4 regions of the Dehalobacter sp. TBBPA1 genome follow, and region 4 is predicted to be linked to each of the others. Evidence: riboswitches for the same ligand, from Rfam matches in the RefSeq annotation. Region 4 holds a riboswitch; each other region holds the start of a gene.
The links. A riboswitch is a leader RNA that binds a small molecule or an ion and turns the genes downstream of it on or off. The one in region 4 is predicted to bind cobalamin.
Positions count from the first base shown of each region.

Region 1: linked by a shared signal. The riboswitch ahead of AB3489_RS07030 (cobyrinate a,c-diamide synthase) and the one ahead of AB3489_RS01155 (ABC transporter substrate-binding protein) in region 4 are both predicted to bind cobalamin.
Region 2: linked by a shared signal. The riboswitch ahead of AB3489_RS05220 (ABC transporter ATP-binding protein) and the one ahead of AB3489_RS01155 (ABC transporter substrate-binding protein) in region 4 are both predicted to bind cobalamin.
Region 3: linked by a shared signal. The riboswitch ahead of AB3489_RS14515 (energy-coupling factor ABC transporter permease) and the one ahead of AB3489_RS01155 (ABC transporter substrate-binding protein) in region 4 are both predicted to bind cobalamin.

Region 1 covers NZ_CP162385.1:1,410,906-1,418,889, reverse strand. The annotation lists gene cobD (threonine-phosphate decarboxylase CobD) at 1-759, opposite strand, end outside; gene cbiB (adenosylcobinamide-phosphate synthase CbiB) at 1,497-2,462, opposite strand; gene AB3489_RS07050 (histidine phosphatase family protein) at 2,544-3,146, opposite strand; gene AB3489_RS07045 (hypothetical protein) at 3,139-3,534, opposite strand; gene cobS (adenosylcobinamide-GDP ribazoletransferase) at 3,531-4,304, opposite strand; gene AB3489_RS07035 (bifunctional adenosylcobinamide kinase/adenosylcobinamide-phosphate guanylyltransferase) at 4,288-4,842, opposite strand; gene AB3489_RS07030 (cobyrinate a,c-diamide synthase) at 4,949-6,319, opposite strand; cobalamin riboswitch at 6,469-6,645, opposite strand; gene AB3489_RS07025 (ABC transporter ATP-binding protein) at 6,797-7,783, shown strand; gene AB3489_RS07020 (ABC transporter permease) at 7,803-7,984, shown strand, end outside.
Region 2 covers NZ_CP162385.1:1,028,789-1,036,772, forward strand. The annotation lists gene AB3489_RS05185 (hypothetical protein) at 1-302, opposite strand, end outside; gene AB3489_RS05190 (hypothetical protein) at 351-719, shown strand; gene AB3489_RS05195 (reductive dehalogenase domain-containing protein) at 1,044-2,597, shown strand; gene AB3489_RS05200 (hypothetical protein) at 2,611-2,916, shown strand; gene AB3489_RS05205 (4Fe-4S binding protein) at 3,292-4,380, shown strand; gene AB3489_RS05210 (Crp/Fnr family transcriptional regulator) at 4,701-5,366, shown strand; gene AB3489_RS05215 (zinc ribbon domain-containing protein) at 5,484-5,684, shown strand; cobalamin riboswitch at 5,742-5,922, shown strand; gene AB3489_RS05220 (ABC transporter ATP-binding protein) at 6,036-7,577, shown strand; gene AB3489_RS05225 (energy-coupling factor transporter transmembrane protein EcfT) at 7,564-7,984, shown strand, end outside.
Region 3 covers NZ_CP162385.1:2,970,312-2,978,295, forward strand. The annotation lists gene cobM (precorrin-4 C(11)-methyltransferase) at 1-111, opposite strand, end outside; gene cobI (precorrin-2 C(20)-methyltransferase) at 108-809, opposite strand; gene cbiD (cobalt-precorrin-5B (C(1))-methyltransferase CbiD) at 806-2,002, opposite strand; partial or broken gene AB3489_RS14500 (ATP-binding cassette domain-containing protein) at 2,022-2,917, opposite strand; gene cbiQ (cobalt ECF transporter T component CbiQ) at 2,917-3,708, opposite strand; gene AB3489_RS14510 (energy-coupling factor ABC transporter substrate-binding protein) at 3,692-4,033, opposite strand; gene AB3489_RS14515 (energy-coupling factor ABC transporter permease) at 4,036-4,776, opposite strand; cobalamin riboswitch at 4,908-5,102, opposite strand; gene rlmH (23S rRNA (pseudouridine(1915)-N(3))-methyltransferase RlmH) at 5,179-5,658, opposite strand; gene AB3489_RS14525 (alpha/beta-type small acid-soluble spore protein) at 5,803-6,012, shown strand; gene AB3489_RS14530 (acyl-CoA dehydratase activase-related protein) at 6,097-7,984, opposite strand, start outside.
Region 4 covers NZ_CP162385.1:221,225-229,208, forward strand. The annotation lists gene AB3489_RS01140 (energy-coupling factor ABC transporter permease) at 1-751, shown strand, start outside; gene AB3489_RS01145 (energy-coupling factor ABC transporter substrate-binding protein) at 748-1,077, shown strand; gene cbiQ (cobalt ECF transporter T component CbiQ) at 1,150-1,941, shown strand; cobalamin riboswitch at 2,031-2,217, shown strand; gene AB3489_RS01155 (ABC transporter substrate-binding protein) at 2,342-3,499, shown strand; gene AB3489_RS01160 (adenosylcobinamide amidohydrolase) at 3,591-4,694, shown strand; gene AB3489_RS01165 (FecCD family ABC transporter permease) at 4,755-5,783, shown strand; gene AB3489_RS01170 (ABC transporter ATP-binding protein) at 5,780-7,006, shown strand; gene AB3489_RS01175 (adenosylcobinamide amidohydrolase) at 7,003-7,984, shown strand, end outside.

The sequences.
Region 1 (7,984 bases), 1.2 Mb from region 4:
AGCCATTTGGGCCGGCGTTGAAACACTCCAGTCCTGACCGGCGGACCTCATTTGTTCGAGCAATTTTTTGTTGGATGTCAAAGCGTAGCCAAGTCTAAAACCCGGCATCGCAAATATCTTGGTAAAAGCTTTCAGAATAACAAGATTTTTATACTGTTCAATACAGTTTTGCACAGAAAATTGTTCTTTATCTTCGACGAAGTCCATAAAGCATTCATCAATCATCACAATTGCACCGATCTCCTGGCTCTTGGCAAGCACCTTTTGCAAAAATGCACGTGAACACAATTGGCCGGTAGGATTATTAGGGTTACAGATGATCATGAGGTCCAGGCCTGGGCTTATTTGATCCAGCAGGTCCTCACGAGCTGAAAAATCGTGCTCTGGCCGTAAAAAATAATATTCTACCGAGCAATCCACCGTATGCAGCGCTTTTTCATAGTCTGCAAACGTCGGAGCAAAGATCAGCGCCTTTTTCGGTTTCAAAGCCAGCGCAAGTCTGAAAATAATCTCTGCAGCCCCATTGGCGGCAAGAATATATTCAGGATCCGTATACTCATAGTTAGCCAGAGCCGCAACAAGATCCCGGCAAAACGGGTCAGGATAGTTCGTACATTCATCAAGCGACCGGATCACGGCTTCTTTCACAGACTCCGGCAGCCCAAGTGGATTGACGTTGGAAGAAAAATCAAGAATTTCCTGCCTGCCCGTCAGTTTTTTTACCGAATAAATGTCTCCGCCGTGGATATATTGATACATCTGCTCTCACCTGTCTCTGTAGTATTTGTAGCCTAAGCATGTTTAAAGTTTGGGATTATTCTTGGGGTGAATATGTAGGTTCTAATCTATAGATTCTTTTCTGCGGTTGGCGCCTCTTCGTAACCGCCTTTTCGGCTATTGCGCCATCCATGGCGCAAATAGCCGCGCTCCACATCCATGTTCCGCTTGTCAGGTCGGTTACGAATAGACGCTAATCTGTAGGAAGTTTTGTAGAAAGTTCAGGAAAGATAGCAAATACATTAAGCCCCTTTATACTGTCTCAGCCGGTATTCCTCACTTTATTGGCAAGCACAAGTCTAATATCCTAATTGCCGCCATGTGAAGCACGATGTAGAGCGTTGCGTCAGAAGTAACAATGCTTAGAAGGTACTGGTACAAGGAGCAAGTCATAAAGAAGCTAGTTACAGAAGGCAAAGTAAACCTGCTTATTAAACTTGATAGTGCTTCTTGAGCCGCTAAAGTCTCCCATCCTGAAGATCAGTCTGTGAGTCACAGTTCCGCGCTAAGCGGAGCACGAGGCGGAGCGCGGCTTTTTGACGGCCACGGATGGCCTAATGTCGCGGTGCCATGGATGGCAAGGAGCGACGTGCCACGGAGGGCACAATAGCCGAAAAGCGGTATTGTGACTCACAGACCTGCCCCAAAGAACATTTTACCGCTTACAGATTGACGTAACAGCAGTCGCATTCATATACCCCTGCTAAACAAAAATACTATCATCCGAATTGCACGATAAGCGCTCTGACAGCGGACCCAAGAATCAGGCCGACAAGCGACGTCGCAACCATCAGCTTGTTGGCGCGGCGGATATCTTCAGCCTCGATCTCCCGGATCGGATCACCGATCGTTGGCTTGACCACCAGCTTGCCAAAGTAAGAATTGCTTCCGGCAAGCTGAATATTCAGGGCTCCGGCACAGACGGCTTCAGTGTGGGCGGAATTCGGACTGGTATGATTATGACGGTCACGCCGGTAGATTCTCAAAGCGTTTTTAAAATCATAACGGGTCAGAAAAACTGCCAGGAGCATCAAATAGGCAGAAATTCTCGCCGGCAGATAATTTACGACATCATCCAGTTTGGCAGCAAACCGGCCAAAATAAAGATATTTGTCATTTTTATAGCCAATCATCGAGTCCAGGGTATTGACTGCTTTATACAAAAAGCCCAAAGGGGCTCCGCCAACCAGAATGAAAATCATCGGGGCGATGACGCCGTCGGAAAGATTTTCAGCCACGGTTTCCACAGCGCCTTTCGCTACCTGGGAGCTGTTCAGGTTCTCCGTGTCCCGTCCGACAATCCACGATAATTGATAACGCGCTTCCATAATATCGTTCTTCTGCAGAGCATCATATACCTTCATGCTCTCAGCTTTCAGCGACTTGGTAGCCAGAATCTGATAACACATTAAGGCCTCGACAATAAACCCTAGCAGCGGACTGATGCTTTTGAGCAAATACAGCAGGCCTAACGGCACGAGAAATGTTATCGTGACAATGAAAGCAGTCAGCAGTACCCCGCACCAATACTGGCTTCGGTCCGTCCTGCAACTAATCCGGTGCAGATATTTATCTCCTCCGGCAATCAGCGAACCGATCCAGCGAACCGGATGAGGCAGCCAGGAAGGATCACCAAAAATTAAATCCAAAATATAACCTGTAATTAAAGCATAAAGTGTAATCATTCAATACCAACTTCTTTATCATTTCGTCATTCACCAAAAAACAAGCGGGTGATCAAATTCGGACCTTTATATCCTTATCCTCTAAATCTTCGCTATCGCCGCCAGCTTTCTGTTTTCGGCCCATAGATCCTGATCAATGGTCAGTTGATAGCCTTCGCCGTTCTTTATCTGCCAATGGTAAAAATCAAATATTTCCGGAGAAAATGCCTCAAGCAGCATCATGATCGTACCGCCGTGAATAATCAGTCCGGCCTGTTCTATTCCGGCTTCATCTACTTTCTGAATAACGCGGCTAAAACCCTCCAGGCAGCGGGACTTAAACATTTCCGGCTGATCTCCCCCTGGGATTTGTTGTTTCCCGCCGCTGTCAATCCAGCTTTGGTACTCGGCAAGGTCCTTCAGCTGTTCATACGATTTGTTCTCAAATATACCGAAGCTGCATTCCGCAAGTTCAGGAATTATACTGTAAGGGACATTCGGATAAATCAGCTCCTTGGTCTGAAGGCAGCGGAGCATCGGACTGACAAAAACATGTTCAACTGCCGTATAGCGGCCGGCAGCAATATGCTCGCGGAGTTCGAAGATCCCCTGTTCAGATAAAGGCTCATCCGTAATTCCGATATACCTGCTTCTCAAGTTGCCCTCAGTCTTGGCATGCCGGATCAGGTAAAGGAACTTATTCATGCTCTTCACCTTTAATCAGAACAGGAATGGAGCAGAAGACGCGATAGACCTTAGCCGCTTTCTGGGCGGCTGCACAAAGGATCCTCCCGGTCGTTTCCTGCATTTCCCGGTCATCTTTCAAAACCGGCACCACAGCTGAGCTTAATTCATCACAAATCAGAATCATGTCGGGGTGCTGCTCGATTCCGTCAGCGATAAATTTCCGTGCATCAAGGTCGGCTCCCTGCAAACGTCTGATCAGCAGATGCAGATGGTCAAGCACCGGACGCTGAAAAGCCTCTTCGAAGCTGCAAGTCCCTCCGTCCGTAATGTTTGCCGAAGCGATATCCCATCTGCTCCTGACAAATTCCAATTTCCCCTGACTGCCGCCTCCGATCACCAAAATCATAGCATAACGCCTCCTGCTATTACTGAAATTAGGAGTATTCCTGTTTCACTTACCACAATATAAAAGCCTGCCAGATCACCGGTTATACCCCCAAAATACTTTTGGGCCATCAGGTAAAATAAGTAAAAAGACAGCACAATAAATAAAACTGCAATGCTTCCGACAATCACACTCACGTACAGCATTGCCGCAACACATAATAAAGCGATCAAGCAAATGATGGTTCTTACCGTTTTCTTCGAGGCATAACCTGCAAAGATTGAAGCAAGTCCTGTATTTCTGACACACGGAAAGCAGACGACTGCCAAAGCGGCCATCGATCGTGACAGGATAAACGAAACAAGAACGAGAAAGAAAAAGTCAGGTGTCAGATACGTCTCATACCACGCCGCAAACTGCAGCAGCAGGACAACTGACGTATAGATGAGCGCGAACGCTCCAACATTAGGATCCTTAAGGATTCGAAGCTTTTCCTCTTGGTCCTTATGGGAATTCAAGGCATCTGTCGTGTCACAATAACCGTCAAGGTGAATTCCGCCAGTGATCATGACGTTAATAAATACAGCTGCAGCAGCAAAAAAGACGGGACTGAACCCGAAATATTGCAACAATAAAAACAAGAGACAGATAACAAAGGCAATGACAGCCCCGACTCCAGGAAAGAAGATAAAAGAATAACGCATGTTCTTCTCGTTCCAGTCGATTTGAGGCATCGGAATTTTAGAGAACATCGAAAAGGCGGCAACAAACGATTCAAACAAGATTTTCATAACCGGAAAGCTCCTTCATTCCTTTATGGATAAGCGGGATCGTGCAGACTGATTCGATCACTACATCTGCAGCAGCGGCAATTGCTGAATTTATTTCAGCCAGTACACGGATATAGCCGGCTGTAAAATCATCATAGGTTTTGAAATCCTCAAATATCGTACTGGTTACGATAACCGTGTTCGGTACGGTCACCGATAGCAACCGGATATCATTGATGATACAGTCAATGGTATCCTGCGGGCTGCGCTCCTGCAGATACATTTCGTTGGCAATCAGGTTGCCCATGCACTCGAGTAAAGCGGTATGGCAGCCGCTGAGAACAGGGATCTTATCGAAAAGTCCGTAAGAAAACTCAAAGGTATCGAATCCTTTGCCGTCCCGCATTCGACGGTGCTTGACCACCCGGTTGCAGCACTCTTCATCTGAGGCAGCCATTGTTGCAATATAGGCCATTTTTCCTTTATTCAAACTGACAGCTAAGTTTTCTGCTATTTCAGACTTTCCGCTGGCAACGCCTCCGCTGACCAAAGCCAACATTTACTCACCGCCTCTTTCCTTTCACCAAAATATCCCTTTATCTATTATTATCGATCATCTATCGATCATCAAGCGATTCAAACTTTTCCAGCTTATACACGCCTGACTAACCCATCCTAGCGGTTCGAAAGCTGCGGCATTTCCGGATAAACGAACGGGCAAACTCCGGATTCCCCCAGAGATGAAGGTGGGGATAGCCGGCAACGAGGTTCTCATCGGCATGGATGCAGTCCCACGTTTTGCTGCCGGATGAATTTACTGCCGTAAAACTGCTGCCGTTGGCTGTCGAATCAGAGTAATGAAATTCATGCGCATTGATCTTGCCGCCTTTGTCGCACAGCAAGTTGTCCTTTTGCGCCGTCAGTGAAATATAACCGAAACGGTTCAGTTTATCCGTCAGTACAGCATCCCCTTCTAAATGTCCTGCCATTGGATAAGGTTTGCCGTCCTTGTCAGCAATACGTTCCAATAAATACATGAACCCGCCGCACTCAGCTATACAGGGAGTATTATTGGAGAGAACATGCCTGATGCTTGCCAGCATCGATGTATTGCTGGCCAGCTGTCCGGTATATAATTCCGGATAACCGCCGCCGAGAATCAGTCCGTCACATTCCGGTACAGCTTGATCCTCAAGCGGACTAAAATACTGCAGTTCCGCTCCCAATGTTTCCAAAAGGTCGAGGCTGTCCTGGTAATAAAAACAAAAGGCTTTATCTCTGGCTACGGCGACTTTAACAGCAGAGATTCTCTCGATCCCGGCCTCATGATAGTCTATTTCCGGGGCCCCTCCCGCAATACGCAGCAGCTGTTTCAGATCAATGGATTCTCTGGCCTGTATGGCCAGTAATTTCATTTTTTGCTGTAGGTCTTCCACTTCGGATGCTGTAATTAATCCAAGATGCCTGCTTTCCAGCGCGCATTCTTTGAGCTTCGGAAAGTAGCCGACCACCTGGATATCCGTCTCTTTTTCGATCATTTCCTTATACTGCGGGTATAGGGAAGGTGTAAGATTATTCAGAATAACGCCCTTGATCCCGTTGTCCGGTCTAAAATGGCAGAATCCTTGGATCAAGGCTGCAATTGAGATTGCTGAACCGGCACAATTGGCAATAAGGATAACAGGCGTTTGCGTTACTGCAGCCAAATGGTAAGAACTTGCCACGGTACTGCCAATGCCTAGCCCGTCATAATAACCCATTACTCCTTCTAAAACAGCGATTTGCGACTGTTCGGAATTCTTGACCAGCAAATACCGGCATACCTCTTCCGATAGCATAAACAAATCCAGATTCCGTGATTTTGTCCCAATGACTTCGGTATGAAACATCGGATCAATATAGTCCGGCCCACATTTAAACGCAGCAGGATTAACTCCTTGCTCCAGAAGGGCTTGTAATACCGCACAAGTGATTGTGGTCTTGCCGCTGCTGCTGCCTGCAGCCGCAAACATAATACGTGGAATAACTGCTTTCATGACTTGTTCTCCATTTCTATTGAAGCTCTCCATGGACATCAAAAAACCTCTCTAACCGGCGGTTGGAAGAGGTTTTACTTACACAATCTGCAAACAGTCCAAAACACTTCTGCATGATTCGTATGCTACACCTTTCATCCTCCGTGAAAACAGTGCAAAATGGCTCAGGCAGGTCTTCCGACTCGGTTTCAAAGCAAATTCAGCCTTCCCATTGTAAACAGTGGCAACTTTGAATCTGCTCCACCTTACGGCGGCGGGACCGTACAGGCATTTCACCTGTTTCCCTATTATTGCAAAATTATGCAACCTAAGCGACTATATTATATCAGATGACGCACAACGTGTCCACCCGCAATCTGCGGGACAGCATATAGCCTTCTCCTCCTGCATGATATTTTCACAGACGCGGCCTTGCTCTTCTGCCCTCCTTTTGATACGCTAGGAAAAAAGAACAGCAATTCACGGAGGTATCTCTTCATGTCTTATTCTCTTCCAGCCAATATTATTTCAGCCGAAAACCTGACCAAACGATTCGGAGATTTCACTGCCGTTAATGCGATCTCTTTTACCGTCCGGCAGGGAGAGTGTTTTGGACTTCTTGGTCCAAACGGTGCCGGCAAAACGTCCCTGGCTAGAATGGTTTTTGGCTTGTCCCCGAGAACTGAGGGCCATCTGACGGTTTTCGGCCAAGATATTTCGGAGCATTCCCGGGAAATTAAAGCACGTCTCGGTGTTGTTGCCCAGGAAGATAACCTTGACCCGGAACTGACGGTTCTGGAAAACCTGCTGGTCTACGCCTCCTATTACCGTCTGCCGCGTAGTATAGCCAGGGAACGGGCTTTTGAAATCCTGGACTTTATGGATCTTCGAAGTAAAGCCAATGCGGTCGTCGACGAGCTGTCCGGCGGCATGAAACGACGTCTGACAATTGGACGAGCGTTGATCAACCGTCCGGAGCTATTGATTCTTGATGAGCCAACCACCGGGCTTGATCCGTACGCCCGTCATATAGTCTGGCAGCGTCTGCGGCAGTTAAAAGAAAGCGGTACGACCATGCTGCTGACAACACACTATCTTGAAGAAGCCAGTCATCTCTGCGACCGACTGATCATCATCAATCAGGGCAAAATCCTCGAGCAAGGTGTACCGGAAGATCTTATTGATAAGCATGTCGGGCAATATGCGCTGGAACTCGGGGTAAGTCCGGATATGCAAAATAAGCTCCTGCACTGGAGCTCTGAGTGGCTGAAATCTTTTCAACAAATTGGTGATGATCTGGTCCTCTATTCTGATAACGGACCAGCCATGGCTGACGACCTGAATCAAAGAATTGCCGGTGAACACCTTCCTGTCAGCTATCAGCGCCTGAGACCGACGAATCTTGAAGATGTTTTTCTGAAACTGACCGGCGAAACGCTTCATGGTGTGCGTGGCGGGTTTGAGAAATCATATGAAGAGCGCTGATGATATGGAGGATAAGAGGATGAAAATAGTTAAACCTGATCTTAATCCAATACTGACTTTCAAGGTATTTCTGCGGAATCTGAAGGTTTTCGGCAAAACCTGGAAAGCCAATTTGATGTTTAATTTTCTGGAGCCGCTGCTTTATCTCTGGGCCATGGGCTTTGGTCTGGGCGTTTATATTACGCAAATCAACGGGCTTTC
Region 2 (7,984 bases), 810 kb from region 4:
CTGATGCAAGTCACCACCATAAAGGCCACGTTGACGCCGTGGATAGCCCCCTCCATGCCATACGTTTCAGGATTTAACGCGCTGTTCGTCATCACCGAGACAAGAACCGCCGTTCCAATGGCACTTGCCACTTGCCGCAGGGTATTATTCATTGCGGTCCCGTGCGGGATTAATTCTGCCGGTAACTGGTTTAGTGCCGCAGTGGTAAGGGGCATCATCACCATAGCAAAGCCAATCATCGTGACTGAATTGACGACTGCCAGATAAGTAAATGATGTCTCCAAATGAAGATGTGTAAGCATAAAAGCACTGACAGCATTGTTCTTTTTTTCGAGGAGACAGAAGCTTACTTGGAAGAAAAACGGAAAGAGCCGCCGAGCAAGCGATTGAAGGGGGTACTCAGGCTATTTATCCAATTCAAAGAAAACAAAGCAAAATTACTTAAAGGTGTTGGGGACATTGCGCCAAAACGAAAATCTATAGACGGGAGTCCGCTGTATAACCAATTACACCAAATATTTGTCGATCTTTTTGAAGAGATAAATGAAAAAGAATTCCCGGTAACTAACAGTATATTTAGAGCTGACATGTTGCTCACAACTTTCGCAAGTGATTTTTACTTGTTCCAGAGAGAAGTACGCGGTTATTCGGCCGATATGCTTTTGGAACAGGTCTATATCATATTCGTTTCAGGTAATTCGGCCCACTTGAAGAAGTAAAAAAACGAGTTGAATTTGCCCTGGGGAATTAAAGGAAATATATTTTATAGGAGCATTAGTCAAAAAATAGTCTGATGCTCCTTTGTTTGCGTTAGATTTTTCTGAATATTCAAAAAAGTATTCGTTTAACATACACAAAAAGTTGGCTGCTATAAACTGAATACGAGCGCTCATGTTTATAATAAGGATCCAGATTTTAAGTAAAGGAGGAAAGGCAAAGACTAAGTCTAAAAAAACCAGACTTCATAGCGCAAATGTTTAGCATCTAAGGGACTTTTAACATTATCTTTTTTAATTTTCACAAATTGGAATGGAGTGAACAGGATGGAAAATAGCCCGTTAGAAAATGGCCAGGGAAATGGCTCCGTAGTAGACAAGATTAAATCTGTTCAAATCAGCAGACGTTCTTTATTTAAATTTGCCGGGCTTGCTGGGGGTGTAGCGGCACTCGGGGGAATTGCTGCCAGTAGCTTTGGTGATGCAAAGTCCATTGATACGATGATGGGATGGGAATCAGAACAAGGGGAAGTATATTTTAATCGTGAGCCGTTTAGAGTAGATAAGCCTGGTTATGAGATTAAAGGACCGGTCAATCGTGTGGATCAAGACGTAGATTCACCAACCTTTCGTCGTCTGTACTATCAAGAAGATGCTTTATTAAGCAAAAAAGGCGAAGAAAATTTAATGCCCAGATTGAAGGAATATTACGCAAAGCATCCTGATAAACTGGAAGGCGACAGAGCGTGGTTCACCAAACTTCTTCCAAACCTCGCTGAAGAAGAGAAAAAAATGAATAAGGATATGTGGGGAATTGCAACTGCATGGAACAAGGCTTGGACCAGCATGCTTGCTCCCTTAGTAGGGGACCCAAAAGAGTGGGACTTTAAGGGTGTAATCAAAGAACCATTAAAAGTTAAGGATCCAAAAGAAACAAGCAAACTCATTAAAAAAATGGCAGGCCTCTTTGGTGGGACTTTAGTGGGTATTACGAAAGTCAATCCGAGGTGGATCTTAGGCTGGGGTGGTGGCGTGGACCCCAGGATGCTTCCAATTTTAGCTGCGGTAGGAATTGATCCAATAACGCCAAGGGGGGTAAGAGGCGGTCCCATAGACATCCCCGATTGGTGGCAATATGCAATTGTCATTGCTGTACCCCATGAACCTAATTTAATAGAAGCAACACCGCTTTTTTACAGTCCATTTGAGGCATATACGCGGTCAGGCCTTGCTGCTGCAAGACTTACGGGCTTTATCAAAGCTTTGGGGTATCCTGCCAGATATAACGGAAACCCAATTATAGGGTGGGATGAACTTTTACCCACGCCGTTAGCAATTGATGCAGGATTGGGTGAGATGGGAAGGCCTGGCATATTGGTTACACCCGAATTTGGACCCTCGGTAAAATTGGCTGTTGTACTGACAAATCTTCCTATGGAGCCGGATCGGCCAATCAACATGGGCTTAAAGGATTTCTGCGACAAGTGTGGTATTTGCGCGGAAAAATGTCCTGGTGGCTCTATTCCAAGCGGACAACCCGAACTGCAGGACGATGGCGTGGTACGTTGGATGTCAGACAGAGAAAAATGTCAGAACTATTATGCTTCTGTTCCCATCAGACATATGTGCGGTGTTTGTTATTCTGTGTGTCCGTGGCGCAGATTTGACAATGCGTTGCATAAGTATAGCCGTGAATTGGCTGTAAGAGATCGAACCGGAATAGCACATCAAATCATGTTATGGGGGCAAAAGAGCTTTTATCCAAGTCCGTCAAAAGACGATTATAATGCTCCGACGTGGGCGACTTATAAAGACGTGCCTTGGTGGATGAGAACGGATATGTTCTTTGACGGGATACCGGAAGGCATCTTTAAGAAATAGGAGGGAATAGCGGATGAGCCTTTATTCGTTCATTGCAGGAATGGGAACAGCGGTGGCTGTGTATTGGTTGTATTCATGGTCGAAGCAACGTGGTCAAAGCTTAAATTGGTGGAAATGGTTAGTCGTTTGTGCGTGGGTTTTATTACTCTTTTTAACGGATATATTTATTTTCACTAGTCTCGGTGAAAATGAGTCTCGTGCTGCTTTAATGGGCGGAGTCTTTTTGACTGCAATCACTGTAATTTCAGGAGTCGGGATCTGGCGTTGGTTTTTTACTGTACCGAAAGCAAAAATAGCTGATAATGCATCTAAAATGTAATTACTTTTGTTCTCAGTTTTAAGGTAAGGCTGAATGGTTTGCTGCCCAGAGAGAAAACAAAAAAATAATCGCTGGGCAGTCAAACCGTTTGTCGTAAAAGCGTGGTTGGCAGTTTGAGGAAATCTGAGGGACACTCTTGTAGCCGGATCCAACAAGACTTGGAACTACATGCACTATGTTTCAATTGAGGCGGGAAGTGCTGAGAAAGGCACGTAGTGCGGATATAATAAACGATGGTATACCGGGAGATGTGTAATTTTGTCTAAAGTTCATTTAAAAAGACTGTTCTTATTTATGTTTTTTGGATCTTTAATAATCGCATTATTGTTTAGTTTTAAGGGCAGACAGATGGATGTCCAGCAATTCTTACCCTCAATGCTGAGCAATACTCAGGAGTTTAAAGCGATTGAGACTCACCCACTGACCTATGCAGGCTATAAGAATATCAACGGTCAGGATACGCTGCAGGGGTACGTGGTTTTTGGTCAAGGGAACGGCTATGGCGGTCCCGTATCTGTTTTAACGGCTACAGACCCCAACGGTAACATTTTAAAAGTTCGGGTTGTAGGGTATGCTACGGAAACACCATCCTATATTCATTCAGTTTTGAGTGGGGATTTTCTAAAACAATTTACAGGTAAATCTGTAGATGAACCGTTAGAAATTGGTCAGGATATCGACAAAGTGACCAGCGCTACGCTTTCATCAAGAGGAATTACCAATGCAGTCCGTCAGGCTAGTCATGGGTTGGGTAAAAACCAACTTGCTTTGAATATTTCTGAGCCTTCCGAGAATATTAATTTGGGGATCAAAGAAATAGGCTTGGCTTTATTAATATTTGCAACGATTATAGGAGTGCGTTTTAAGATTCCTAAGCTGCGATGGCTGGTTCTTATATGCAGTATATTTTTTACTGGTTTCTGGTTTAACTGTTCAATTTCACTTGCGAACATTGCCAGCGGATTAATGGGATTCTTCACGGCTTTTAAACAAAATCTTTTTTGGTATATTTTAATCGTCGGGATTCCAGTAATTATTTTCTTAAGCGGGAAGAACCTATACTGTTATTGGTTATGTCCTTTTGGAGGGATTCAGGAAATACTGGCAAAAATCGGAGGCGGAAAACTAAAATGTAATCATCATGTAGCAACATGGCTGCAAAAAATAAAATACATGTTAGTTTGGATCGTACTGATTTTAAGCTTTTGCTTTAAATCACCGAGTATAGGAGGCAGTTATGAGCCTTTTGGAGTCCTGTTCGGATTTCAGGGGGTGAGTGTGCAATGGATACTGCTCAGTATTATCCTGGTTGTATCGCTGTTTATTAGAAGATTTTGGTGTTTATATTTTTGTCCGGTCGGGGTGATCAATGAAATCATCATTAAAGCAAGACGATTTGTAAATTCCCTTTTCCAAAAGAAACAGGAACAAGGTATTCTAACGAATAAAGGAAGGTCACTATGAGGCACCTTGGCTCTAAGGAAATATTTTTCTGTACTTTGACAGCGATCATCTTATTTTTAGTTATAATCTTAGTATTTAGCAACATAAAACAACTTTTATAACCATTCACCAGCGTTAATTAAATTGACGCTCGTCGTTAGATGTCCATTATCTGCATACTATATCCACGAAGAAAAATAATATATAATCAAGGTAAGGGTAGTTCTGTCTGCCCATATCTCTAATTATCAGGAGATTTAGGCAGGACAAGGAAACAACATAATTACATTTTCACATATTAATTAGTCTAAGTATAAGGCTAAGTACAAGGGAGTGTAATCATGAGTGATAATGATCTACCATGGCTGAAACACACAAAATTATTCCGGTCGCCAATAGATGGTTGGAAGAAAGTTTTTGCGGATAGAGAAAGATTGTTATATCCCAAAGGAAGCATTATTATTAAACAAGGCATTACGATTGAGAAGCTATTATATATTTTTACAGGGACGGTTGAATATTCGAAAGTTGACGAAGAAGGCAATGAGGTTCTCATTGATGTCTTGGGTGCAAATAATTTATTTATGATTGCGCCATTGTTTACCGGTATTCCCCCTCTCGGTTCATTTACGGCTGTTGAAGACACAGTAGCCGCTGCAATTTCAATTCAGGAAATGAAAAGTTTGATGAAGTCTGATTTTACGCTTACTGAAGAGCTGCTCTACGACCTTTCAATGAAAAGTAATAACCATATAAGCCGGCTGCAGAAACATTACACTTACAAGGTAGACCATAGAATTATCGAAACTTTATGTGCACTTGCAGATCAACAAGGGATGCAACTGTTTATCAATCAACAAGATTTGGCTGAACTTGCAGATACAACAAGAGTAACGGTGTCAAAATTATTTCGCGACTTAAAATCTGAGAACATTATACGGCCAATATATGGAGGGATCATTATACAGGATTATAGCCGTCTAAAAAACTGGCAGAAACATATTTAAAGATCTGTAATTAAGACCAGCTAGTATTTTCTCCTGGCGTCATACGGATATAATATTGGGGATTCAATGAATTTATTATTGATTTGATGAAGAAAAGATATTTTAGGAGGTTATTAAATGCCAACTTATGACTTTATTTGCGAAAAGTGTGGTCACAAGTTTTCTGTTTTTTGTAGTGTTAGTTCAAGAGACAAACAAATATGTCCGCAGTGCGCTGATGATAAAATAACTCAGCGGTTTACAACGGTTAATGCCTATGGAGTTAAAGGTGGTAAAACCTGTTCATCTGGGAAATGTAGTCCTGGCTGCAAATGTTAAAATCTCACCATCTTTTCTCTTGACTTTTCTTCAATTTCATTTAGAATAAGACGTAATAATCATACATTCTTTTTTGGTGTCTCTTATCGAGAAGAATAGGGAATCAGGTGCAATTCCTGGACGGACCCGCCGCTGTAAATAGCTGTGATGACTGTACGATGCCACTGAGAAATCGGGAAGGCACAGAAATCGGTTAAAGCTATGAGTCAGAAGACCTGCCAATGAAGATATCAACATGAAGCAATGGTAAAGTTTCAGTTTGAGAGTTAGTATCTCTCAAAACTGGAACTTTTTTATTTTGTATGCATGTCGTTTACATAGTTTAGATTTTTATATGGAGGCCTTCATCCGATGGAACCTGCGGTACAGCTTAAAATAGAATCTCTTGTATTTCCGCCTGAGACAAACAAAGTGTTAAAAGATATCGACTTAACCATCAATCAAGGAGATTTCATCGCCATTACTGGGGAAGCCGCATCGGGAAAATCGATGTTACTCCATAGTATCACCGGAGCGGCATCTCAATTTTTTAACGGACAGCTAAACGGTACCGTTAGGGTCATGGGGCAAGACATTCATGCGATCCCCTTAGCAAAAATGTGTGATTATATCGGCTATATGATGCAGGAACCGCAAAATCAAATGGTCAGTATCACGGTAGAGGAAGAAGTGGCTTTCGGGATTGCCAATATGGAACTTCCTTGGGATGAAATGAAGAACAGAGTCAAAAAAACTTTACAATTCGTTGGCCTGGAGGGTTTTGAACAAAGAAAGACGGATGGACTGTCCGGCGGCCAAGCCCAAAGAGTAGTATTGGCAAGTATTCTCGCGATGGAAACGCCCATTCTTGTTTTAGATCAGCCCACCGCAGAATTAGACGGAAAAGGAAAACGGGAACTTTATTCCTATATCAGCTATTTAAATAAAGAAAAGGGAATTACCGTGATTATGGTGATGGACCGGGCCTGCGATATTCTTCCCTATACCAACCGTATTCTTATCATGGCTGAAGGAACAATCAGAGAAGAATGCAGCCCTGGTGACTATCAGAAACGCTTCAATCAAACAAGACCAACCCCAAATATGACGGCGGCAAATGAAAAGTTAAATGAGAAATTGAATGAAAAATCGAATCAAAAATCGAATGAAAAATTGATGGAAGTAAAGGATCTGGCCTTTACCTATAAAGGTGGTTTCAAAGGCTGTGAAAATATGAATTTAGATATTAATTGCGGTGATTTTATTGGGGTGATTGGGCTCAATGGTTCAGGGAAAACGACGTTGTTGAAATTAATGGAAGGTTTGCTTATCCCGGATACGGGTGCGATTCGAATCTTTGGCAAACCCCTGACCAAGAGGAACTTAGCAACGATACGCAGTCAAATAGGTTTCCTGTTTCAAAACCCCGATCTTCAAATCTTTGCGAACACAGTAAAAGATGAGGCGGCATTTGTTTTAAGAACAAGAAAACTGCCGGAAGAGGAAATTGCAGAGAAAGTAAATGGGATTTTAGACAAAGTCGGGCTATTGGCATTCGCCGATGTCCACCCGCACAGGCTTAGCCGCTGCCAGCGTCAGAAGCTGGCAATTGCCTCTGTTTTGGTAGGAGGCCCCGAGATTATCATGGCGGATGAACCTACCTCAGGTTTAGATGAAGAACAGAGCGCCCTGATCATGGAGCTGCTCTCTGCATTTCAGCAACAAGGTAAAACGGTTATTCTCGTTACCCATGACCTGGGTTTGGCCAAACAATATGCCAACCGTATTGTGGCAATGCACATGCACCGTCTGGCATTGGATATTCCGGCCCAAGAGATTGGTTCTTTTGAAGAGGTCCTTAAAGACATAGGGTTAGATTTCCAGAAGGAAGGCGTTGCTTATGGCTTTCATTGAAAAAATTGATCCGCGTACGAAGTTGGTATGGTGTTTAACACTCATTCTTACAGCTTTGCTTTCACAAAATCTGAGCCTGGAAATCGGAATTATTGCCTTGGTAATCATTGCGGATTGTATTTTTACCAACCATTTAAAAAAATATAAAATACTGTTGCCAGTAATGCTTTTAGTAGCCTCGCAGATTCTTGTCATACAGTTATTGTTCTGCCGGGAGGGGGACCTTCTCTGGAAGTGGGGTATTCTGTCTGTTTATACAGGCTCAATTCCGGCCGCTGCTTTGGGTATTTCCCGGACGGCTGCTGTGACCTTGGCCGCTGTTCAGTTTATGACCTGGACTTCTGCCACAGATGCGGCTTTAATGCTTATAGCATGGGGTGTCCCTTATCGTTATGCCATGTTGGTCG
Region 3 (7,984 bases), 260 kb from region 4:
GTTGACCAGCGAGCCTGCATAAATCACAACATCGGCCTGTTCCAAAAGCGTCTTTCCGCGAACCGTGATTAAATCTACCGCGCCCGGACCGGCCCCAATAAAATAAATCATCTGACAATCTCCTTTTCTTTCACAATGATCGTGGAAAAATAGCTTGCTTTCCCCTCGGCTGCACTGATATCTTTTATAACTCTCTCTGACGGCATCCCGCAACATTCCACCATCTGGGTATGCTTAACCAGATCTTTGCTGATAAGCTCTTCCTTAACCTTGCCAAATTCCCTTCCTGATTTCATCAGCACCTTGGTTCCGCCCCAGTCCAGGTAATCAAAGGACCCTTCATAGGATGCGGGGATAATGTGCAACGGCTGGGCACCCTCGCAGAGAGGCACATTAAGTCTTGCTGCTACAGCACAGAAGGACGGGACCCCCGGAATCAGCCGGGCATCATAGCCTGCTTCCAAAACCCGGTTATGCAGATAAATGTATGTGGAATAGATCGATGGATCCCCTAGCGTAAGAAAAGCCACAGATTTGTTTTGTTTGAGCTGGTCGATGATCTGTTCAGCTGCTTCCTGATGGCTTTGCTCCAGCATTTGGGCATCCCGTGTCATCGGCATGTAAAGTTCCAGTATTTCTTTTTTGGAGAGGTCCACAGCCTGCTTGGCAATATTCCAGGCGGTCATTTCTTTTTCATCCGTCCGCGGAACAGCAATAAGATCTGCCTCGCTGATGATTCGGACGGCCTTTAAGGTCATCAGTTCAAAGTCTCCCGGACCTACGCCTATTCCGTATAATGCTGCTTTCATGATGGCTTCATCCTTTTTATTTTATTGACTATTTCATCCGCCTGCGGTGTTTTGCCCAGGATACCCTGTTCATTGGAATACAGGATCACACCGGCTTTCACCTTATTCTGCAGGCGGTAATTCACATATTCATCAATTTTTAACATGATGGACTCAAATACCTGGTTTCTAAGCCCGTGCCGGTCTAATACCGTAACGGCCTGCGGTGCTGTCAGGCTAGCCATAATTTCTTTGACTATCTCCTTCCCGGCACCGTGTAAGGCAGCATGTACGGCGATAACTTCCATGCGGCAGTCCGCATAGCGGGAGTGGGTATTCATAATGCCCGCTGCCAGCTTGACCAATTTTCCGGCATGTCCAATCAGCAGCAGGCCGTCAAAGCCTAATTCCAAGGTAAAATCCAGCATTTCACCGATATAATTGCTGCAGTGGATCAGAGAACTCTCCAGCCCCAGCGTACTGCGGGCAAAAGTTTCACCGTAATTTCCAGGGCAGACCAGCAGATCTCTGCAGCCCTTTTCTTTCTGCTGATTCATCTCCAGTCGAATCGTATCGATCAGGGCCTTTTCGCTCATCGGCTCGACAATTCCTATTGTTCCCAGAATAGAGATTCCGCCAACAATGCCCAGCCGTGGGTTAAAGGTTCTTCTGGCAATGGCCTCCCCTTCCGGAACTGATATCGTAATTTCCAGGCCTCCCTCATAACCGTACTCGGCACAGACTTTCGCCACTTCCGACATAATCATGCTTCTGGGAACAGGATTGATGGCCGGTTCTCCTATAGAACAGGCAAGCCCGGGCTTAGTGATTCTGCCGACGCCCTGGCCGCCATCGATCTGAATATTATTATGGTTCGCTCTGGCGACCGTCGCAAAAATAAGGATGCCGTTGGTCACATCTGGGTCATCGCCGCTGTCCTTTTTTACAGCACACGTCACCTGGTTCATGTCTCTCCGAACTTCCAGCACCTGCATCGCAACCGGTATCCCCTTCGGTGTCGCAATGGCTATTTCTGTGCACAGGTCTCCTGAGAGTAGCATTACCGCCCCAGCCTTGGCAGCAGCAGCCGCACAGGATCCCGTAGTAAAGCCGCATCTCAGTCTTTTATTCTGTTTGATGACAAAGAGTTCACCGGATTGACTGTTTTGTGGACTGTTTTGTTCATCGTTTAGATGGTGGATGTCATGATTCATCATTTTTATATTCCTTCAATCAGTTTGTATCTTTCCAGTTAATTAAAGCTTTTCTGGCCTCAGATATGGTATTGGCAGGCTGGGCAAATTCAAAGCCATCTTTATCGTGCAAGATTTCCATAAGATGCCCAATTCTTGGGAGTCTGAGATTAATCCTTCTGATTTCCTCCGGATGCGAAAACACTTCCTGAGGCGTACCTTCCATTACAAGCCTGCCGTCATCGATGACATACGCATAATCGCAGTAAAGCGGTACAATATCAATGTCATGCGTTGAGATCACAACGGACAAATTCAGCTCAATTTGCAATTTTCTGAGCAGCTTCATTAACTCACTGACTCCGAGTGGGTCAAGCCCTGCAGTCGGTTCATCCAAAATAAGCACTTCCGGCTCCATCACCAGAACGCCGGCAATGGCTACACGTTTTTTCTGGCCAAAACTGAGGCTGTGTGTGGGCTTGTCTTTCAGGTGGGATATCCCGGTTCTCTTCATGGCTAGATCCACCCTTCTGCGGACTTCCTCCTCAGGCAGCTTTAGATTCATCGCTCCAAAGGAGATATCCTGATAGACACTGGCTGAAAACAACTGCTTATCCGGATCCTGAAAAACAATGCCAACAGATTTTCGAAGCTGTTTGAGACCTTTTACTGAATAATCCAGCGGCAGGCCCTTGAATAGAACTTCGCCGCCTGAAGGCTTATTGATGCCGTTAAAGGAAAGCAGCAACGTTGATTTTCCAGCAACGTTGATTTTCCAGCACCGTTGCTTCCGAGGACTGCTGTCGTTTTCCCCTGTTTAATCCCGAGTGACAGGGCCTTTAAGGCCTGGGTTCCATCACTGTAGATGTAGTGGAGATTTCTGACTTCCAAGATATTTTTAGCCTCCACATTTTCAATCAAGCCATTTTCGGCCATTATAGTAAGCCTCCTGTCCATTGTTTGGAAAACAGCGCAACTGCAATCAGGAATAGGTTAATCAGCATAATCGGAATATATTCTGTCCAATGAGTCTCCGCCTGCTCATGGATCACACTGAGCTCACCGTCATATCCCCTGGCTTCAAGCGCAATATACAGTTCATCCGCCCTCTGATAAGACCGGATAAAAAGTGACGAAGCCAGAGCCGCCAATGAACGGTATCCGGAAGAAAGCCCCGCATAGCCCAAGCGGGAATTTTGCGCCGTAAACATGGTGTCTGCCATTTCCAAAAATACAAAAATAAACCGGTAGATCAGTCCCATCAATTCAACCATCAGTCTTGGAACTTTAAGCTTCCGAAGAACTGCCAACAGGTCTACCATTGGTGTACTCAGCGATAAATAATACAGACAGGAAACCGCGCCAAGCGCTTTAAAAAACAAATTTGCCGCACTTAGAATACCGGACTGCGACACCCCGATATACATGCCAAATGCATATACAGAGAATACAAAAACATCTTTGTCCCCTGAAACATTGACCGCAATGGTTAAAACGCCGATCACTAAAAAGGAAAGTGGGACAAGCATCAGTCTAATAAAAATTCTAACAGGTGTACCGCCTTTGCAAACGGTATACCAACCCATGATCAGGAGCGTCAAGATTGACACCGCAACGGAATCAGCCCAGAGACAGACCCCCAAAACCGAAACGGCTAAGACCAGCTTTTTTAATGGATTCGTTTGTTTAAGCCTGGATAAATAAGCGTATTTATCGATGTAAATCATTGTTTACCGGTTCTTCCTTTTTCTTACGACCCCGCAGATAACCTAACCCGTAGCCCAAAACACCTGCTCCGACAGCTGCCTGAAGCGCAAATAACAAGCTTTCAATTTCTCCGCTAGGCGGCTCCCAAATCGGTGAGAACCAGGCCTGGTAATTCCCGTTAAGTTCTGTTATAGCTTGTTCAGCTTGGCTGTCAGCCCCAGCAAATTCCGCATTTTTTTGCACAATGAGGGGCATAACGGCAAGCGCTATGACAATCGTAATTAAAATAATATTTGTGATAATAACCCGATTTTTATTCTTCGGTTTCATCGTTTCTACAGACATTTTCAGACCTCCTTTGAAAGTATTTTTAAGTCTTTAAGCTCATCCCCTGCATAGGATAAAATCGCCTTAAATATCAGCACAGTCAAAATACCTTCACTGATCGCCAATGGTACTTGCGTTAAGGCAAAAATACCTAAAAACTTGGTAAGTGATGCCATAACGCCGCCTGTTTCAGCAGGAAACGCCAGTGCAAGCTGCACCGATGTCGTGACGTAAGTTAATAAATCCCCAAGTGCGGCAGCGAGAAACACGGCAAGCCACTGCGGTCCATTTGCTTTCTTCACAATTTTGTATGTAGCAAAAGCCACCAGCGGCCCCACAATGCCCATCGAAAAAGTATTTGCTCCCAATGTTGTCAATCCGCCATGAGCCAGTAAAACAGCCTGAAACAGCAGTATGATCAAGCCAATTACGGCCATTGCGGTCGGTCCGAACAAGATAGCGCCAAAGCCAACCCCCGTAGGATGCGAACTGCTTCCTGTAACGGAAGGAATCTTCAGGGAAGACAAAACAAAAGCAAAGGCACCTGCCATCGCCAAAAGCATTAATGTTTTGGGATGCTCTCCAACAGTTCTTCTGATAGAAAAAAAACCAGCCAGAACAAAAGGTATTGCCAAAGCACCCCAAGTAATACACCAACCCGCAGGAAGGAAGCCCTCCATGATATGCATGGCATATGTCTGCTGGGGCAAGAACATAAACATAAGTACGAAACCCATTATCCAAATCTTTTTATTTATCATCGTCAAACTCTCCTATATAAGATATGAAACAAAAAACCTCTCAACATCTTACGTCGAGAGGCTCATATGCTAGGAAGTTTTCCTCGGTAGTCTTGCACATACATCCCCCTCTCTATCACTCGTAGAGTATATGGTGAGACACTAAAACAGGTAGGTCTTCTGGCTTAAGCATCATCGATCTTCAGACCTTCCCAGTTTCCCAGTGGTATACCTGAAGAACTCCACTTTCACAGCGGCGTGACCGCGCGGGCTTCTACCCGACTTTCCTTATTCATTGAATGGTACGCTTATCAGTTCCATTCAACACCTGTTCTGTCTATTCAGTTTTAATCCTGATTCATTATATCGCTCTTTCGACAAGGAATCAATATATTAATTGAAGTATCTTTACCTCCATCAATTCTATTTGTGGTAGGGTTCCCCTTTGCTGATCTTGCACGCCCGGTAAATCTGCTCCAGCAGGATAAGCCTGATCATCTGGTGCGGAAAGGTAAGCTTCGAGAACGACCACCGGTAATCGGCGCGTTTTCGGATTTCATCTGCCGTACCAAGAGATCCGCCAATCACAAAAGTGATCCGGCTCTGGCCTGAAAGCCCTCTTTCATCAAACAAAACGGCAAGTTCGGGTGAAGAAAGTTCCTTTCCCAGAAGATCCAGCAAAACCACATAATCCTGAGGTGAAATTAATTTAAGAACCTTTTCAGTTTCTTTCTGTTTTACTCTTGCTTCATCGGCAGCTGATGCCCTTTCGGGGCATGGTTCGTCCTCAACTTCAATCATCTCAAGCCGGATGTACGCGCCAAGACGCTTGGCGTATTCCTTCAGCCCTTCTTTTAAATATTTTTCTTTGATTTTCCCTACCGCTAGAACTTTGATCTGCAGCATGTTTTCTCCAACTCCAGTCACTATGTTTGCGTCCAAACATTTGCAATCAAAAACTTGAAGGTTAAATCTCTCTGATATTGGATTATTTACAATGAAGATTTTTTTCAAAAGTGTCAATAATATTGATGGAGGTGAAAAAAAATGAGCAAAACAAATGAAAGCAAAAAAAAGCTGCTGCAGAATCTAAAAATGGAGGCTGCGGCTGAAATCGGCCATCTTGATTTTGTAAGGGAAAATAACGACCACTATAAAGGCGATGTTACTGCCAGACAGAATGGTCTGGAAGGAGGCCCGATCGGCGGCCAGATGGTCAAAAAAATGATCGCCTATGCCAAACAGCAGATGAAATAGAATAACGGACTCATTTAGTATTCCTAATCTACTTCAATAAATATTCAAAACTTCTTCAGCCTACAATACTGAAGAGGTTTTTTGTTATATAATCTTCTGTTCGGAATACGACTGCTCTGTACCTTCTTCAGTGTTATGCAAAGCTGCCGCTTCCTCGCTGGGTGCAGATTGCATTTGCCCGGCGTTGTTATTCATTTTGTTTCTATTGTTCGTATTGGCATTATTGACTGCTTCCGACCTCTCCATATTTTTGAAAGCGACTGAAAGCATCAGTTTAATTCTGTTGATCTGATTCACCTGGCTGGCACCCGGATCGTAATCGATTGGCACAATATTCGCCAGCGGGTAGTGCCGTTTAAGTTCGCGGACCATCCCTTTACCCGTGATATGATTTGGCAGGCAGGCAAACGGCTGCAGACAGGCAACGTTTGTTGCTCCGCTTTCTATCAGTTCCAGCATTTCTGCGGTCAGGAACCAGCCTTCACCGGTCTGATGTCCGAGATGCATGATCTTGCCGGCCATATCGGCCAACTCATAAATCGATTTGGGAGGATGGAAACGGTTGCTCTTTGCCAAAGTGCGTTTCATTACCCGGCGGTAGTTTTCCAATCGCCAGATAATATAGCGGCTGATAAGCTCGCTTTTCAGTGAGCCAGCGAGTTCTTTTCTTCTGAATATTGTTCCATACGCACAGTACATAAAGAAATCCATCAGATCCGGCAGAACGGCTTCGGCGCCTTCCTTTTCCAGAACATCCACAATAAAATTATTGGCAAATGGATGAAATTTGACGAGGATCTCCCCAACCACCCCGACCTTTGGTTTCTTAACATCTAGGATCTCAATATGATCAAAGTCCTTGATAATTCGGCGGATATTTCGGTGATATTCCCGTAGGTTCATCGCAGCCAGGGTCGGCTTCAGTTTCTTCAGCCATTTGGCCAGGAGATCATTCGTTTCTCCTTTATTTTTCTCATAGGGTCGTATGGCATTGGTTACGCGCATCAGCAGATCGCCATAAACCGTAGCCATGACGCAACGCTTGATCATCTTCATGGAAAGTTTGAACCCGGGATTGGACTCCAGACCGCCGGCATTAAGGGAAATAACCGGAATCTGTTCCATGCCGGCATCTTTTAAGGCTTTACGGATAAAGCCAATATAATTGCTGGCCCGGCAGCCGCCGCCTGTTTGCGACATGATAACTGCCGTCTTGTTTAGGTCGTAACGACCCGATTTCAGTGCCGCCATAATTTGACCGACAACTAAGATTGACGGATAGCAGGCATCGTTATGCACATGCAGCAGTCCCTGTTCGACGACATCCATTTCCACATCAGGCAGAATCTCTATCTTATAGCCTTCCAAACGGGTGGCTTCTTCAATCAGTTCAAAATGGATCGGTGCCATCTGCGGAGAAAGAATCGTATACTCATGCTTCATTTCTTCTGTAAACATGACTCTTTTAGGTGTCTCAAAAAGCTTATGCGCATGAATTTCTTTTTTGTCTCTTTCCTTCATTGCAGCGAGCAATGACCGTATCCGGATACGAATAGCGCCCAGATTATTGATCTCATCAATTTTAACCAAGGTATAGGTCTTTCTGTACTGGTGCAGTATCTCCTGAACCTGATCCGTGGTGACTGCATCCAGTCCGCAGCCAAACGAATTCAATTGGACAAGTTCCAAGTCATCCCTGGTTGTCACAAAACTTGCTGCCGCATACAGCCTGGAGTGGTAGACCCATTGGTCGAGGACGCGCAGAGGCCTTTCCACCTGACCAAGATGAGCGACAGAATCTTCAGTCAGCACAGCGATCCCCAGACCGGTAATCATCTCTGGAATCCCGTGGTTAATCTCCGGATCGGTATGATACGGCCGACCGGCAAGTACGATGCCTTTCAGGTTGTTCTTTTGCAAATAGTCCAATACTTCTTCCGCTTTGTTTCTGAGGTCCTGGCGAACAGCATCT
Region 4 (7,984 bases):
GAATAGTAAAAGAATAATGATGATCGCAAGCATTACGTTAATGCTGATCTTATTGCCTCAAAACGTTTTCGCCATGCATATCATGGAAGGATTTTTGCCCCCGGCTTGGTGTATTTCCTGGGGTGTCCTAACAATCCCGTTTTTAGCTTATGGCTTGTATTCCCTGCGTAAGTTAACGACAGAATCTTCAAAAGTGAAGTTGCTGCTGGCGATGGCCGGTGCGTTTGTCTTTGTCTTATCCTCTCTGAAAATACCCTCCGTTACCGGAAGCTGTTCACATCCCACCGGAACAGGGTTAGGCGCAATTTTATTCGGTCCGGCGATCATGAGTGTCCTTGGCATCATTGTTTTATTATTCCAGGCTATTTTGTTGGCCCATGGAGGGCTTACGACTCTAGGAGCGAATACATTTTCCATGGCGGTTGTTGGTCCGTTTGTAGCCTTTGCTGTTTATCTTATTGTGCTCAAAGCAAAAGGACCCCGGTCACTGGCAATCTTCTTAGCGGCAACACTTGGGGATTTAGCTACCTATATTACAACATCAATTCAGCTGGCACTTGCTTTTCCTGACCCAACGGGAGGGATTACAGTTTCTGCAGCTAAATTTTTGGGTATTTTTGCTGTTACCCAAATCCCCTTGGCAATCAGTGAAGGAATACTGACTGTGATTATCTTCAATGCAATTATGAATTACCTTAAAGGCGATGAACTTCAATCCTTAAAAATATTTTCCAAGGGGGCCGCACGATGAATAATACTTATGATAAACAGGGCAATAAAAAAAGAATTACTACCAATCTTATCTTGATTGTTATTGTTATCCTGCTGGCTGTCATTCCGCTTATTATCGCTAAAGATGCGGAATTCGGCGGAGCGGATGGCCAAGCCGAAACTGCGATTACCGAGATTAACCCTGAATACAACCCCTGGTTTTCTTCAATTTTTGAGCCTCCCAGCGGTGAAATTGAAAGCTTGTTGTTTGCTCTGCAAGCAGCGTTAGGTTCCGGCATTCTCTTTTATGGACTGGGTTACCTGAAAGGGCGCAGTAAAAAAGAAGAGAACAGAAATAAAGCTTAGTGGCAACATCGTAAAGTATGAGTATTCTGCGTAAGAATATAAGCAAAATTCGTATGAAATAAGGAAAAAAGCATGATAAATATTGACAATTACGCCTATGCTTCAAAACTGAAACGTAAAAATCCGATGGAAAAAGTTGCCTTTGCTTTGTTGACCCTGGGTGTCTGTCTTTGGGGGAATTCCATCCTGCTCTCGCTTGTAGTTTTACTGATCATGACGTGGTTGTCCGTCAGGAAGGGTGGGATCCCGCTCCGCTTTTTTCTTAAACTGATGCTCCTGCCGATGTCATTCTTAATCTTGGGAGTGCTTATGATAGCCTTTCAAATCTCAAATGATCCCCAGCAGTTTGTTATGTCTGTGCCGGTGTTCGGTACATTTTTAGGATTTTCTAAAATCGGTATAGAGACAGCCGCACAGCTATTCTTCAGGGCCTTAGGAGCGGTATCCTGCTTATATTATTTGTCCCTGAATACGCCGATGGTTGACCTCCTATCTGTACTGCGGAAGCTGAAATGTCCTAAAATTCTGGTGGAATTGATGAGTTTGATTTATCGGTTTATTTTTGTATTGATGGAAACAGCGGAGACAATGTATACGGCTCAAAATTCCCGCTTAGGTTATTCCAGCCTGAAAGCGGGGTATCATTCGTTGGGGGCTCTGGCATCAACTCTTTTTATCCGGGCCTACAAACGCTCGGATGAGATTTATACGGCCATGGAAGCCAGGGGATATGACGGGGATATTGAAGTATTGGAAGAACTGGCTCCTTTCTCTTGGCAGGGTTTCTTACCAGCAGTATTGATAAATATGATTTTGATCGGTTCCGTATTGTTGGGAAGACAGTATATAGGGAGATTGCTTTGATGAATTCGGAATGTCCATTTGAGGCTTCCGCGCATCGGACACTTGATGAAAATACTGAAATAAAAAGTTATTACATGTTCTAACTAACTGAATACTGACAAAGCTCAGGTACCAAAGTCCGAGGATTTTGGTTGAAAAGGGAAGCAGGCGCAAATCCTGCACGGTCCCGCCGCTGTAATGGGGAAATGTTTCATGAATGCCACTGGTTTATTCCGGGAAGGCGTGAAACATTGATGATCCGGAGTCAGAAGACCTGCCTGAGTAGTTTACTTCAACTCTGCGAAAGACAGAGGAGGTGCTGTATGTTAAACATCATATATTTTACTAAATATATTGTTGACACCTCTTGACGTGAAGTTGAGAGGTGTTTTTGTTAAAGGATAAAGATGGAGGAATTTTCATGATTAAGTATCAAAAGAATTTTTTTATTGTCGTCATACTGATTATGATTTGTTCGCTGATAGTGGCAGGCTGTTCCGCCGGAAGCCAGGAAAGCAATAAGCCCTTAACCGGCAAAGAGGTCAGTTTAAGTTATACAAACGCATTTAAGATTGCTGATTATGGCAACAATATCAAGCTGTTGACGGATGCGGAAAACAATCAGTTCCTGCTGGTGCCGGAAGGAGTGAAGACACCTAAAATACCGGAGGCCGCAGGGGCGACGGTTATCAATACACCGCTGAAAAAGGTAGTTTACTGTTCGACCACACAGGTAGGCTTGCTTCAGGCAATATTCTCAGACAAGGACTGGGACAGTATTGCCGCCGTCACTACAGATACAGCAGAATGGTATGTTGATGAAGTGAAAACGCGCATGGAGAATGGAACGATTCAATATGTCGGCACAGGGGGCATGGCAGATCCGGATTTTGAAAAGATCCAAGCACTGAACCCCGATATGGTCTTTGTCTATACCGGAGATTACGGACTGCAGAAAACGCTCGCCAAAATGAAGGAACTTCATATCCCCTGCGTGGTCGTCAATGATTATACGGAACCTACGGATATGGGACGTCTGAAATGGCTGAAATTTTTAGGCGCTTTCTACAACAAGGACAAGGAAGCCGCCGGTTTTATTGAAGAGAAAGCGGCGATGCTGCAGGAAATCACAGCTGCCGTTAAAGATAAGCCGAGTCCAAAAGTTGTCTATGGCATGGTCTACGATGGCAAGGTGTATATTACCGACGGCGGATCCTATGTGGCAAAACAAATAAAGGAAGCCGGGGGAGATTATATATTCGCGAATGTTAACCCGGATAAAACCGGCAGTTCCCAAATTTCCATGGAAGAATTCTATGAGAAAGGCAAGGATGCGGACGTATTTATTTATTCCTCAATGGTTGCCTATATGCCCTCTGTTGAGAGCCTGCTAAAGACCGAACCGTTATTAAAAGATTTCGAATCTGTCAAGAACGGAAAAGTGTATTGCTTCGCCCCTTGGTACTACATGTCGATTAACAAAACGATTGAAGGCGTGAAAGATATGGCCTCGCTCTTCCATGAAGGACTTTACCCGGACTGGAAACTTGTTATGTACCAACAGCTGCCGGAAAAATAGAGCACGGAACAAAAGCGTGTCAAACCAACCTTGTTTTGACTGCAAGACCTGTTTGAGCGGTGCAATCATAACGTGTACAGCGGAGGAAAAAATGAAAATTCATACTTTATCGACTGGGGATGAAGTCCACAGGTATCAAAAGAGCATCATCATTCCGTTCCAAGAGGAGCGCAAGGTGCTAAGCACCTCCGTTCTAAACGGAGGATACAGCGAAAAGCTCAAAGCGGCCTTCAACCAAGATTCCAATTCGGGAGCAGGGATGGCCTGCTCTCTCAGGACAGATTCCTACCTGAACGACCTGAAGCTGCTTGCCATAGAGATCGGCCTCGATCCGGAAACTGCCACGGGTATTTCCACAGCCGCGTCCATGGACAATGTTTCGATCAAAGCGGTTTCTTATGATAACCTGACGGTGACTGCCATTGTCACCGGGGGTGTGGAAGTCAACGGCGGAAGGGTTGGAGATCCGGCATCTTACCATGAAGCTCAGGGCAAAACCGTCATGACAAAGGAAGGAACCATCAATATTATCCTGAATATCGATGCGGATTTACTCCCGGGTACGTTGACTCGCGCTTTGGTAACCTGCACGGAGGCCAAAACGGCAGCCTTGCAGGAGCTGATGGCGGGAAGCAATTACTCCCGGGGGTTAGCGACAGGTTCAGGAACAGACGGTACGATTATCATTGCCAACAGCCAATCCAATTTAAAACTGACCTATGCGGGCAAACACAGCAAGCTGGGTGAACTGATCGGCTTAGCGGTGAAGCCGGCTGTCAAAGAGGCGCTGTTTTTGCAGACCGGTTTATGTCCAAAGAGCCAGCACAGTATGCTGCGACGCTTGAAGCGCTTTGGAATCACGGAAGAAAGTATCTGGAACAAGCATTGTGACTTGGGAGAAAAAGCATTGGCCAAACCCTTATTTATTCAGCAACTGGAAATCCTGGACAGACAAGAGGAACTTGTCGCCCTGACCTCGCTGTATGTCCACCTGATGGACCAAGTGGATTGGGAGCTGATCTCTCCCGGGCGTGCAGCACAGGAAGGCAAGGCTATTGCCGACAGAATAAGACAAAAGTACGGGCTCGACGCTGAATATGCTTATTGCTGGCAATCCGCTGAGGAGACAATAACCGGAATGCTGGAAAATTTCGCGGATCTGACGGCAAGAATCACCACAGTACGCTCGGATTAATGGTACTTACCGGGATCAATGTACATGTTTCCGGCAAGCACAATAAGTAGGGGAGAAAAAATGGATCAACAAAGACTGAAATTGAAAATGCATGTGTTTTTTATTATTTTACTGGCGCTGCTGGCGACGATGGTATTTCTATTGAATGTTTCAGCCGGTTCTGTAAATATCGGCCTGGAACATGTTGTCAAAATATTGACGGGACAGGAAACCGGAAATGACACCTATGCATCGATTGTCATGAACATCCGTCTGCCAAGGGCGTTGGCAACGCTGGTCGGCGGCGCTTGCCTCGCCGTGGCAGGACTTTTGCTGCAAATCTTCTTCAGGAACCCGATCGTAGAACCCTACGTGCTTGGCATCTCATCGGGCGCCAGTTTGTTTGTAGGGCTCGTGGTCTTAGGGGGATATACTTTCGGCATGACACATATGACGCCGATGTTTCTGTTCGGAGGCGCGTTTCTGGGTGCGATGATTGTAATGCTGGTTGTGGTATTAGCCGCCAAAAAAGTCAGGAATATCACAACCCTGCTCATTATCGGGTTAATGGCGGGATTTATCTGCAGTGCAATGACCAGTATGCTCACGGCGTTTGCCGATAAAGAAAAAATTCATGCGTTTATGATGTGGACGCTGGGGAGCTTTTCCGGTTTTTCCTGGACGCAGGTGGAGTGCCTGTATCTGATCGGTGTTCCGTTCCTGCTGATGTCCTTGTTTATTTGTAAACCGCTGAACGCGATGCTTTTCGGAGAAAAATACGCCTTATCGATGGGGTTGAACATCAAACGGTTCCGGATGCTGGTTATCCTGATTTCCAGCGTGCTGACCGCGGTAATCACGGCGTTTGCCGGCCCGGTTTCCTTTGTGGGACTGGCCGTCCCCCATATGGTCAGAATTTCTTTTGGTACTTCCGACAACCGTGTTTTGCTTCCGGGTGTTATCCTGGCCGGCGCGTTAATGACCGGAATTTGTGATTTGGGAGCGCGGATGCTGATGGCACCGACAGAATTGCCGCTGAGCGCGATTACTTCGTTGATTGGCGCGCCGATTGTTGTCTATCTGCTGCTTAGAAAGGGGAGTGAACTGTGAATAATGTGATTCTTGCTGAGAAAATGGATGTCGGATATGAAAAAACGGTGGTGGTGGAAAATGTCGACCTCCGGGGCATCAAGGGACAGCTGATTTGCCTGCTAGGTCCCAACGGAGCCGGAAAATCCACCATCCTGAGAACGCTGTCAGGACTCCTTGCGCCTGTCAGCGGTACGGTCTATATCAACGGCAGGGATTTAAAAAGCATCAGAAAAACAGAATTGGCGAAGAAGTTAGCCGTAGTCTTGACGGAACAGGTATCATTAGGTCTGCTTACCGTTTTTGAGATTGCCGCCATGGGACGCTTTCCGCATACCAACCTGATCGGCAAATTGACGGACGAGGACAAAGGAATTATTCAGGAAGCCCTGCAGGCGGTAAATGCCGTCCATTTGAGGGACAGATATTACGCTGAACTCAGTGACGGTGAAAAACAAAAAGTGATGATTGCCCGCGCCTTGATCCAGCAGCCGGAGCTGATTGTTCTCGACGAACCGACAAGCCACCTGGATGTCAAACATAAAGTTGAAGTCATCAGTATCCTGCGCAGGTTATGCCTGGAAAAAGGCATAACGGTCGTGCTCTCGCTCCATGACATTGATCTGGCCATTAAAGGCTGTGAAACCATCCTGCTGATCCAGGACGGAAAAATTGCAGCCCAGGGTACGCCTGAGGAGATCATCAAGGCCGGAACGATTCAATCGTTGTATGAGATTGAAGGGGCGCAATACAATGAATTGCTGGGAAGCCTGGAATTTTTCAGCCGTCAGTATCCCGAGATTTTCATTGCCGGGGGGAATGGAACGGGCGCAGGCGTGTATCGTGCGCTTTCCCGGGCCGGATACGGAATGTGCTGCGGGGTGCTGCACAGCAATGATATTGATATCCATATCGGTAAGGCCTTAGGTTGTGAAATTATTGAGGAAGAGGCTTTTAACGCCATCCATGAAGATAAATATCATCAGGCCAGGGAGATTATAAAAACCGTGGATTATATGATTGATACCGGTTTTCCGGTAGGAAGCATCAATCAGCGCAATATGGACCTGGTGATTGAAGCGGTGAAAATGGGGAAAACCGTGTTCTCCCTGTTTCCGAAAGAAAATGCATTTCGGCGTTACGGGGAGTGGACGGATAAAATCCGCTATTGCTCGAAAGCGGCGGAAGTTGCCAAATGCATTGAAGACAAAAAACAATGGAAAGGGTGTGAGGCATTATTATGATCATTGCCCGACTCGCTACGGGAGATCAAGTTTACAAGTATAACCGCTGCCTGGTGGTACCTTTCTCAGGAAAGCGCAAGGTCATGAGCACCTCCATGCATAACGGAGGCTACCGCGAAGATTTAACGGCGGTGTATAACCAGGATGTCAACCCGGGTCCCGGCCGGGAATGTGAACATTGCAAACCGGGACAGGAAGAAAAAATCAAGCGGTTTATAATCGACGATCTGGGACTGGATTACGACACAGTGGCCTATATGGCGACCATTGTCTCCATGGACAGCGCTGCCGTCAAAACGGAAACCTATGATGAGCTGACCGTTACCGCCATTGCTACAGCCAGTCTGGAAGTCAACGGCGGACGGGTGGGAGAGAAAGCCACAAGCTATGAAAAACGCGGGAAAAGCGTTAGTCTCAAGCCGGGAACCATCAATATCATGGTCTTTGTCAACGCCGATATGACACCCGGATGCCTGGCACGCAGCATTGTCACAGCTACAGAAGCCAAAACCGCCGTCCTGCAGGAACTGCTGGCCGGAAGTTTGTATTCATCCGGAATTGCCACCGGATCAGGAACGGACAATGTGATGATTATTGCCAATGCAGAGTCGGATAATACCTTGACCTATGCCGGGAAGCACGGCAAACTGGGGGAATTGATCGGCCGGATGGTTATGGATACAGTCAGGGAATCGCTGGGGAAACATATGGGCCTTACCAGAGAGAGCCAGCACGGTATGCTGGCCAGACTGAAACGGTACGGCATCACTGAAAAAAGCTTCGGCGACAAGTGCCGCGAGGTCTGTTCCGGAGTGAGCCTGGCCGATGCAATCGGCCGTATCCATGTGCTGGATTCACAGGATGAAATCGTTTCCTTAACGTCACTTTATGTTCATTTGCTGGATCAATTGTCTTGGGGATTGCTTTCAGTAAAGGAAGCTGAATTTTCCGGAAAAATTATCTTGCAGAATCTCGCCG